Regions from separate parts of the Neobacillus sp. 19 genome, predicted to be linked through region 1. Evidence: a T-box and tRNA genes for the amino acid it is inferred to sense, from the RefSeq annotation. Region 1 holds a T-box; the other holds one or more tRNA genes.
What was found. A T-box is a leader RNA that pairs with one kind of tRNA and senses whether it is charged. The one in region 1 lies ahead of leuS (leucine--tRNA ligase), so its partner is inferred to be a tRNA-Leu.

Region 1 (4,177 bases):
TTGTCCTCATGCTCAACTCGGGAGCAAGCGTTATTGGAAATCTCTATGGCGGTCATTTATTTGATAAAATTGGCGGCTATAAATCTATTCTTTTGGGAATTGGTATTTCCCTCTTGGCCCTTATAGGCTTATCCATTTGGCATGATTGGCCGCAATACGTCGTTTTTCTAACCATCGCTGGTTTTGGAGCAGGAATTATTTTTCCATCCATGTATGCAATGGCGGGTTCGGTTTGGAAAGAGGGCGGGCGGAAATCATTTAATGCCATTTATGTCGCACAAAATCTCGGGGTAGCCGTTGGTGCGTCACTTGGCGGTATCGTAGCTGATTACTCCTTCCAATTAATCTTCTTAGCGAATACCATCATGTATGTTGTCTTCTTACTAATTGCTATTTTTGGATATAAGGGAATCACGGTAGAACATGTAGCACACAACCATATCGAAAAAACAATGACTCCAATAAAAAACAAAGTGAATTTACATGCCTTGTTAATTATTTGTTCGGGTTATTTGCTATGCTGGGTTTCTTACAGTCAATGGACAACAACGATTGCATCTTACACGCAAGAAATAAACATCTCAATGACGCACTATAGTTTATTATGGACGATAAACGGTGCCATTATCGTCCTCGGGCAGCCGCTTTTGAATGGGATACTTAAATATCTATCTGCTTCTCTTAAGTTGCAAATCCTAATTGGAATTGGGATCTTTATCGTTTCATTTTTAGTTGCAGGTAAAGCGAATGCATTTTCAGGCTTCCTCGTAGCAATGATAATCCTAACAGTCGGCGAAATGTTCATCTGGCCTGCCGTTCCTACCATTGCTTTTGATTTAGCTCCTAAGGGAAGAGAAGGCTTTTATCAAGGAATCGTCAACAGCACCGCAACCGGTGGCAGAATGATTGGCCCATTACTAGGCGGAATAATTGTAGACCTATACAACATGTCAGTACTATTTATCCTATTAATCGGACTTTTCCTAATCGCCATCATAACCACACTTATCTATGATCATGGAATAAAAAGGAAATTGGTGTCAGGCACCGTTCGTGGACAAATGTAGGATTTGTCCACGTGGAATGGACAGTGAGGGGTACCTCACTGTTTTTTTGATGTTTAAAAGGAAGAGAAACGGTCTAATATGAAAATAGGCGCAAGCATACTTGCATACTGCCTGAAAATTTAATACAATAACCGTAATACTTTTTATATTAGAAAAACAGTGATCAGGAGTAGTAGTGGTCAATATCCGAGCCATTAGAGAGTTGACGGCTGGTGAAAGTCAACCGGGTACATCATGAACTCGCCTTTGAGTTGCAGGCATGAAGGAACAGTAATGCTTGCCGTTTTCCGCGTTAAGGATGAATGAAGCGAGTGCATTCATGCACTAATGTGGGTGGTACCGCGGGAAGATACATACAATCCTCTCGTCCCTTTTTTGGGATGAGAGGTTTTTTATTTTATCTAGCTGCAGCGCCTAGCCCCTCGAGGTCATAAGCCAGTCCGGCAAGAAGGTTAAAAAACAACCTTCTCACCGGCCCGTCTTATGCTGGTCGGGGCTGAACAAGGCGCTTCCGCTTTTATTTTTTTGTAGGAGGAAAATAAAATGAGTTTCGACCATCAGCAAATCGAAAAAAAGTGGCAACAGAAATGGGAAACAGAAAAAACATTCAAAACAAGTGAAGAATATGATAAACGCAAGTTCTACGCTTTAGATATGTTCCCGTATCCATCAGGTGCAGGACTCCATGTAGGTCATCCAGAAGGCTATACAGCAACAGATATACTATCTCGTATGAAGCGGATGCAGGGATATAATGTCCTTCATCCAATGGGCTGGGATGCTTTCGGACTGCCGGCAGAGCAGTACGCATTAGATACTGGTAACGATCCGGCGGAGTTTACCGAGCAAAATATTAACACCTTCCGCAGACAAATTAAAGCACTTGGATTCTCCTATGATTGGGATCGGGAAGTAAATACGACAGACCCAGAGTACTATAAATGGACACAGTGGATTTTCTTAAAGCTTTGGGAGAAAGGACTTGCCTATATTGATGAGGTAGCTGTAAACTGGTGCCCCGCATTAGGAACCGTTCTTGCCAACGAAGAGGTCATTGATGGCAAGAGTGAACGCGGCGGCCATCCGGTTGAACGCCGTCCGATGAAGCAATGGATGTTAAAAATCACTGCTTACGGGGACCGTTTATTAGAAGACTTAGAAGAGCTTGATTGGCCAGAAAGCTTGAAAGAAATGCAGCGCAATTGGATTGGCCGTTCTGAAGGTGCTGAAGTAACCTTCGCGATCGATGGACATGATGAAACCTTCACTGTTTTCACGACACGTCCGGATACCTTATTCGGTGCAACTTATGCTGTATTGGCGCCGGAACATGCCTTTGTTGATAAAATCACAACTGCTGAGCAACGCGCTGCTGTTGAAGCCTATTTAGATAAAGTGAAAACAAAGAGCGACCTTGAGCGTACAGACCTTGCGAAAGAGAAAACAGGTGTATTTACCGGAGCATATGCCATCAATCCGGTAAATGGTGAAAATATACCAATCTGGATTGCAGACTATGTATTAGTCAGCTACGGAACAGGTGCAATTATGGCAGTACCTGCCCACGATGAACGTGACTATGATTTTGCCAAAGAATTCGGTCTGCCAATTATACCGGTTGTTGCCGGCGGCGACGTTGAGAAAGAAGTATATACCGGAGATGGTGAACATATCAACTCCGACTTCTTAAATGGGTTAAATAAAGAAGAGGCAATTACTAAAATGATTTCCTGGTTAGAGGAAAAAGGCATTGGAACGAAAAAGGTAACCTTCCGTTTACGTGATTGGCTGTTCAGCCGCCAGCGTTACTGGGGCGAACCAATTCCAATTATCCATTGGGAAGATGGCACGATGACAGCTGTTCCTGAAGATCAACTTCCATTGATGCTGCCAAAAACGAAAGATATCAAACCGTCCGGTACAGGTGAATCACCACTTGCTATTATTGCAGACTGGGTAAATGTCGTGGATCCGGCAACAGGCAAAAAAGGCCGCCGTGAAACGAATACAATGCCGCAATGGGCCGGCAGCTGCTGGTACTATTTACGTTATATCGATCCAAAGAACAGCGAAGCATTGGCTTCAGCTGAAAAATTAAATCACTGGCTGCCGGTTGATATTTACATTGGCGGTGCTGAACATGCTGTACTTCACTTGCTGTATGCCCGTTTCTGGCATAAATTCTTGTATGATATCGGAGTCGTTCCGACAAAAGAACCATTCCAAAAGCTATTTAACCAGGGGATGATTTTGGGCGAAGGCAATGAAAAAATGAGTAAGTCAAAAGGAAATGTGGTCAATCCTGATGATATCATCGACAGTCATGGTGCCGACACGCTTCGCTTATATGAAATGTTTATGGGCCCGCTAGATGCCTCGATTGCCTGGTCAACTAACGGTCTAGATGGCTCACGTCGCTTCCTTGACCGGATATGGCGCTTATTTGTGGAGGAAAACGGTGAATTAAATTCGAAAATCCAACCAAATGAAGAAGCTTCTACCTTGGAAAAAGTGTACCACCAAACGGTGAAAAAGGTTACCGAGGATTATGAAGGGCTACGCTTCAATACGGCGATTTCACAAATGATGGTATTCATTAATGAAGCCTATAAATCAACTGTACTTCCAAAGGATTATGTTGAAGGTTTTGTAAAAATGCTTGCACCTGTTTGCCCGCATATTGCTGAAGAGCTGTGGGGAAAACTAGGTCACAGCGGAACCATCTCGTACGAAGCTTGGCCTGCATATGATGAGGCGAAATTAGTCGATGATGAAGTTGAAATTGTCATCCAAGTAAACGGTAAGGTAAAGACAAAACTTAAGGTTCCAACGGATGCCAGCAAAGAAGCATTGGAAGGGATCGCAATGGACGATGACCGGGTAAAGGAACAAATTGAAGGAAAAACAATTCGTAAAGTGATTACAGTACCAGGTAAGTTAGTAAATATCGTTGCGAATTAAAATTAAGGATACTTCCCCCTGGCTTTTGGGGGAAGTTTTCTGAAAGGATGATTGGGATGGAAGAAATTCAAACAATTACACCAGAAGAATTACAAAAGAAGCTTGAGGCAGGGGAAAAACTTGAGCTTGTAGACGTTAGGGAAGATGAA
Region 2 (4,177 bases), on a different contig from region 1:
GCTGGGTAGCTATGTGCGGACGGGATAAGTGCTGAAAGCATCTAAGCATGAAGCCCCCCTCAAGATGAGATTTCCCATAGCGTCAAGCTAGTAAGATCCCTGAAAGATGATCAGGTTGATAGGTCAGAGGTGGAAGCATGGCGACATGTGGAGCTGACTGATACTAATCGATCGAGGACTTAACCATTTCAAATTGGTTGAACTCGTTTTTACAAAAACTTCTTCTGCATTATCTAGTTTTGAGGGAATGAAAAAAATTAAATTTCCTCTTGAAAAATATGAAAAAGACATTATAATAAAATAGTGTCGATAAAATAGTCTGGTAACAATGGCGAGAAGGTCACACCCGTTCCCATACCGAACACGGAAGTTAAGCTTCTCAGCGCCGATGGTAGTTGGGGCATGCGCCCCTGTGAGAGTAGGACGTTGCCAGGCTGTAATCATATTATTCCGCAGTAGCTCAGTGGTAGAGCTATCGGCTGTTAACCGATCGGTCGTAGGTTCGAGTCCTACCTGCGGAGCCATTTTTGTTGGAGAGCTGTCCGAGTGGCCGAAGGAGCACGATTGGAAATCGTGTAGGCGGGTAACCCTGTCTCAAGGGTTCAAATCCCTTGCTCTCCGCCATAAAAACATTGTAACAATATGGCCCCTTGGTCAAGCGGTTAAGACACCGCCCTTTCACGGCGGTAACACGGGTTCGAATCCCGTAGGGGTCACCATTTGGAGGATTAGCTCAGCTGGGAGAGCATCTGCCTTACAAGCAGAGGGTCGGCGGTTCGATCCCGTCATCCTCCACCATAATGCTCTAATTATTATTATTATCGCGGGGTGGAGCAGTCCGGTAGCTCGTCGGGCTCATAACCCGAAGGTCGCAGGTTCAAATCCTGTCCCCGCAATTTGGTCTGGTAGTTCAGTTGGTTAGAATGCCTGCCTGTCACGCAGGAGGTCGCGGGTTCGAGTCCCGTCCAGACCGCCATTTAGAGTGGCTCAGTAGCTCAGTCGGTAGAGCAAAGGACTGAAAATCCTTGTGTCGGCGGTTCGATTCCGTCCTGAGCCACCATTTATTCATTTAATTGATTGCCGATGTAGCTCAATTGGTAGAGCAACTGAATCGTAATCAGTAGGTTGGGGGTTCAATTCCTCTCGTCGGCACCTTAAGCTGACAATAACATATTATAGTGGAGGGGTAGCGAAGTGGCTAAACGCGGCGGACTGTAAATCCGCTCCCTCCGGGTTCGGCGGTTCGAATCCGTCCCCCTCCACCATTTATTTATAGGGGTATAGTTTAAAGGTAGAACGAAGGTCTCCAAAACCTTTGGTGTGGGTTCAATTCCTACTACCCCTGCCAATCATATTGTGGCGATTGTGGCGAAGTGGTTAACGCATCGGATTGTGGTTCCGACATTCGTGGGTTCGATTCCCATCAGTCGCCCCATAAAAATATTTTATTATTATCATTGGGCTATAGCCAAGCGGTAAGGCATCGCACTTTGACTGCGACATGCGTTGGTTCAAATCCAGCTAGCCCAGCCATTCTGCGGAAGTAGTTCAGTGGTAGAACACCACCTTGCCAAGGTGGGGGTCGCGGGTTCGAATCCCGTCTTCCGCTCCAAAATATACGGCGGCATAGCCAAGTGGTAAGGCAGAGGTCTGCAAAACCTTTACCACCGGTTCGAATCCGGTTGCCGCCTCCAAATTTTATCTTTCATGGATTAAAATAAGTAATTGATTTTTGCCGGGGTGGCGGAACTGGCAGACGCACAGGACTTAAAATCCTGCGGTAGGTGACTACCGTACCGGTTCGATTCCGGTTCTCGGCATTGCTTCAAACATCTTAATACGCCGGTGTGGCGGAATTGGCAGACGCGCACGACTCAAAATCGTGTTCCGTGAGGAGTGTCGGTTCGACCCCGACCACCGGTATCAATTCGATGATAAAAAGGTTTTTCACATACCATGTAGAAAACCTTTTTTGTTTTTTATTCGTATGATGGACAATTCGCAGAAGAAAAAACATAAAGAAGCGTTGTTTAGTAAAGTGAAAAAAATCGACAAATTTCGATGAAGCTACTTGACGTATGGAAGAATTGTGTGTATTATAATAACAGTCAGTTCATCAATTTGTCATATTTAATCAAAACATGCGGGTGTAGTTTACTGGTAAAACCTCAGCCTTCCAAGCTGATGTAGTGGGTTCGATTCCCATCACCCGCTCCATACATATTAACTAACGCAGTGTATCGTTACATAGGAGAACGATGCATTGCGTTTTTTCATTACATTAAAAAAGGATGCCTTCTAGCATTCAAGAATATGAAATGTACCTTCCCCGCCATGAATTTGTAAAAACATGTCCATTAATGAAAGTGTCAGCTTTTCAGCATTTTCGATATCGGTTGATGGCCGTAAATAAATGATTTGTAAAGCATTTTTCGTAGTATATTTTACGGGTGTTCGTTCTGAATCGACAAACGGGCTGCCAAAAGGTCCCTCTTGATCAGCGGCCAAAAGTAATCGATCTAAAGAATTTTTCCTCCCGTTTAATCCTATGTACTCCTCGCCGGCTTTACCAATTCGTATTTCAACTGACCCTTGGATAAGATCAAGGTCATAAATTCCAATCGGCACTTGATACTGAAGTGAAAAAAAATTATTGATATCAATAGCACTTTGCACCGAAGAAAGATAATTTTGCGATTGTACCCGTCTATATAAGCTTTCTGCAGAGGGACGGTAGCGATTTGGATCTTTACCAGTCTGTTTAAATACGTTGCGCCATTCTTGTAAGCCCGGAAGGTCTGTTACATTAGTGTTTTCTAAATCAAAATAAATCGACTCTTGAAAAAGCTGCAGTCTGCCCTTAAGCATTTGTGGTGAATCTCCTACTGTGATATTTCTGTATTCAATTACCCCAAGTTTAAAGCCGGGAATTTGCTCGATTATTTCCGTTGAAAGTTGAATTTCCAACGATTCCACCTCCAAATTTCATTAAAAATAGTTTATCATAATTAGATGTGCAGCTAATAATCTTATCAACTTTAAAATAGACGAAGTATTTTGGAAAGGAGGGAATTGAAATGGATGTAAATAGATTAAAAACTGAACTTATTGCCTTCAGTAAAGAGATTGGCATTGATAAAATCGGGTTCACTACAGCAGATCCATTCGATGAATTAAAAAATCGTTTAATTAGACAGCAGGCTCTTGGCTATCAATCAGGATTTGAGGAGCCGGATATCGAGAAACGAGTTACACCCTCATTGCTGCTTGAAGAGCCTCGCTCAATTATTTCGATTGCCCTCGCTTATCCATCAAAAATGAAGGAACGGAAGGAAGGCAGGAAGGGTGAGCGGAGAGGGATATTCAGCAGAGCCTCTTGGGGGCTAGATTATCATCATATTCTTCGGGACCGGTTGAAAAGGCTGGAAGAATTTATTATCTCTAATATCCCTGATGCCCGGTTAAGATCAATGGTTGATACTGGGGAGCTATCAGACCGGGCAGTTGCTGAAAGAGCCGGAATTGGCTGGAGCGGAAAAAACTGTGCCATTATTACACCGGAATTTGGCTCCTACGTATATATAGGAGAAATGATAACAAGTATTCCGTTTGAACCGGACACACGAATAGAGGACCAATGCGGGTCTTGCACAAAGTGTTTAGATGCCTGTCCTACAGGTGCTTTAGTCCAAGGCGGGCAAATTAACGCTCAGCGCTGTATATCATTTTTAACACAGACAAAAGGATTTATTCCTGATGAGTTTCGGGAAAAGATTGGGAATCGTGTTTACGGCTGTGATTCCTGTCAGACTGCATGTCCGCATAACAAAGGGAAAAACTTTTATTTTCACTCGGAAATGGAGCCCGACCCTGAAGTAGCCAAGCCCCTGTTAAAGCCGATTTTATCGCTAAGCAACCGCGAATTTAAAAATAAGTTCGGCTATGTCTCGGGTTCATGGAGAGGAAAGAAACCCATTCAGCGGAATGCGATGATTGCACTTGGCCATTTTAAAGATGAAACGGCTATTCCTGAATTAACTGAGGTTTTAGTAAAAGAAGTAAGTCCCGTTGCAAGGGGAACGGCTGCATGGGCATTAGGGAAAATTGGCAGCGCCAAGGCATTAACTGCCCTTTTAACAGCCAAAGAAAATGAAGCTGATACTGAGGTTCTTGAAGA

Region 2: it encodes a tRNA-Leu, which carries the amino acid that the T-box ahead of leuS (leucine--tRNA ligase) is inferred to sense. The anticodon was not compared.

Annotation. Positions count from the first base shown of each region.
Region 1 is NZ_JBMPZU010000050.1:66,648-70,824, reverse strand. Features, by position in the region: gene ACO1D1_RS15430 (MDR family MFS transporter) at 1-1,067, shown strand, start outside; T-box leader at 1,218-1,442, shown strand; gene leuS (leucine--tRNA ligase) at 1,611-4,028, shown strand; gene ACO1D1_RS15420 (rhodanese-like domain-containing protein) at 4,085-4,177, shown strand, end outside.
Region 2 is NZ_JBMPZU010000048.1:2,968-7,144, forward strand. Features, by position in the region: rRNA gene ACO1D1_RS14895 (23S ribosomal RNA) at 1-187, shown strand, start outside; rRNA gene rrf (5S ribosomal RNA) at 319-435, shown strand; tRNA gene ACO1D1_RS14905 (tRNA-Asn) at 450-524, shown strand; tRNA gene ACO1D1_RS14910 (tRNA-Ser) at 533-624, shown strand; tRNA gene ACO1D1_RS14915 (tRNA-Glu) at 645-719, shown strand; tRNA gene ACO1D1_RS14920 (tRNA-Val) at 723-798, shown strand; tRNA gene ACO1D1_RS14925 (tRNA-Met) at 823-896, shown strand; tRNA gene ACO1D1_RS14930 (tRNA-Asp) at 900-976, shown strand; tRNA gene ACO1D1_RS14935 (tRNA-Phe) at 985-1,060, shown strand; tRNA gene ACO1D1_RS14940 (tRNA-Thr) at 1,080-1,152, shown strand; tRNA gene ACO1D1_RS14945 (tRNA-Tyr) at 1,181-1,265, shown strand; tRNA gene ACO1D1_RS14950 (tRNA-Trp) at 1,275-1,348, shown strand; tRNA gene ACO1D1_RS14955 (tRNA-His) at 1,360-1,435, shown strand; tRNA gene ACO1D1_RS14960 (tRNA-Gln) at 1,459-1,533, shown strand; tRNA gene ACO1D1_RS14965 (tRNA-Gly) at 1,538-1,612, shown strand; tRNA gene ACO1D1_RS14970 (tRNA-Cys) at 1,621-1,694, shown strand; tRNA gene ACO1D1_RS14975 (tRNA-Leu) at 1,735-1,820, shown strand; tRNA gene ACO1D1_RS14980 (tRNA-Leu) at 1,842-1,923, shown strand; tRNA gene ACO1D1_RS14985 (tRNA-Gly) at 2,144-2,217, shown strand; gene ACO1D1_RS14990 (B3/B4 domain-containing protein) at 2,299-2,967, opposite strand; gene queG (tRNA epoxyqueuosine(34) reductase QueG) at 3,078-4,177, shown strand, end outside.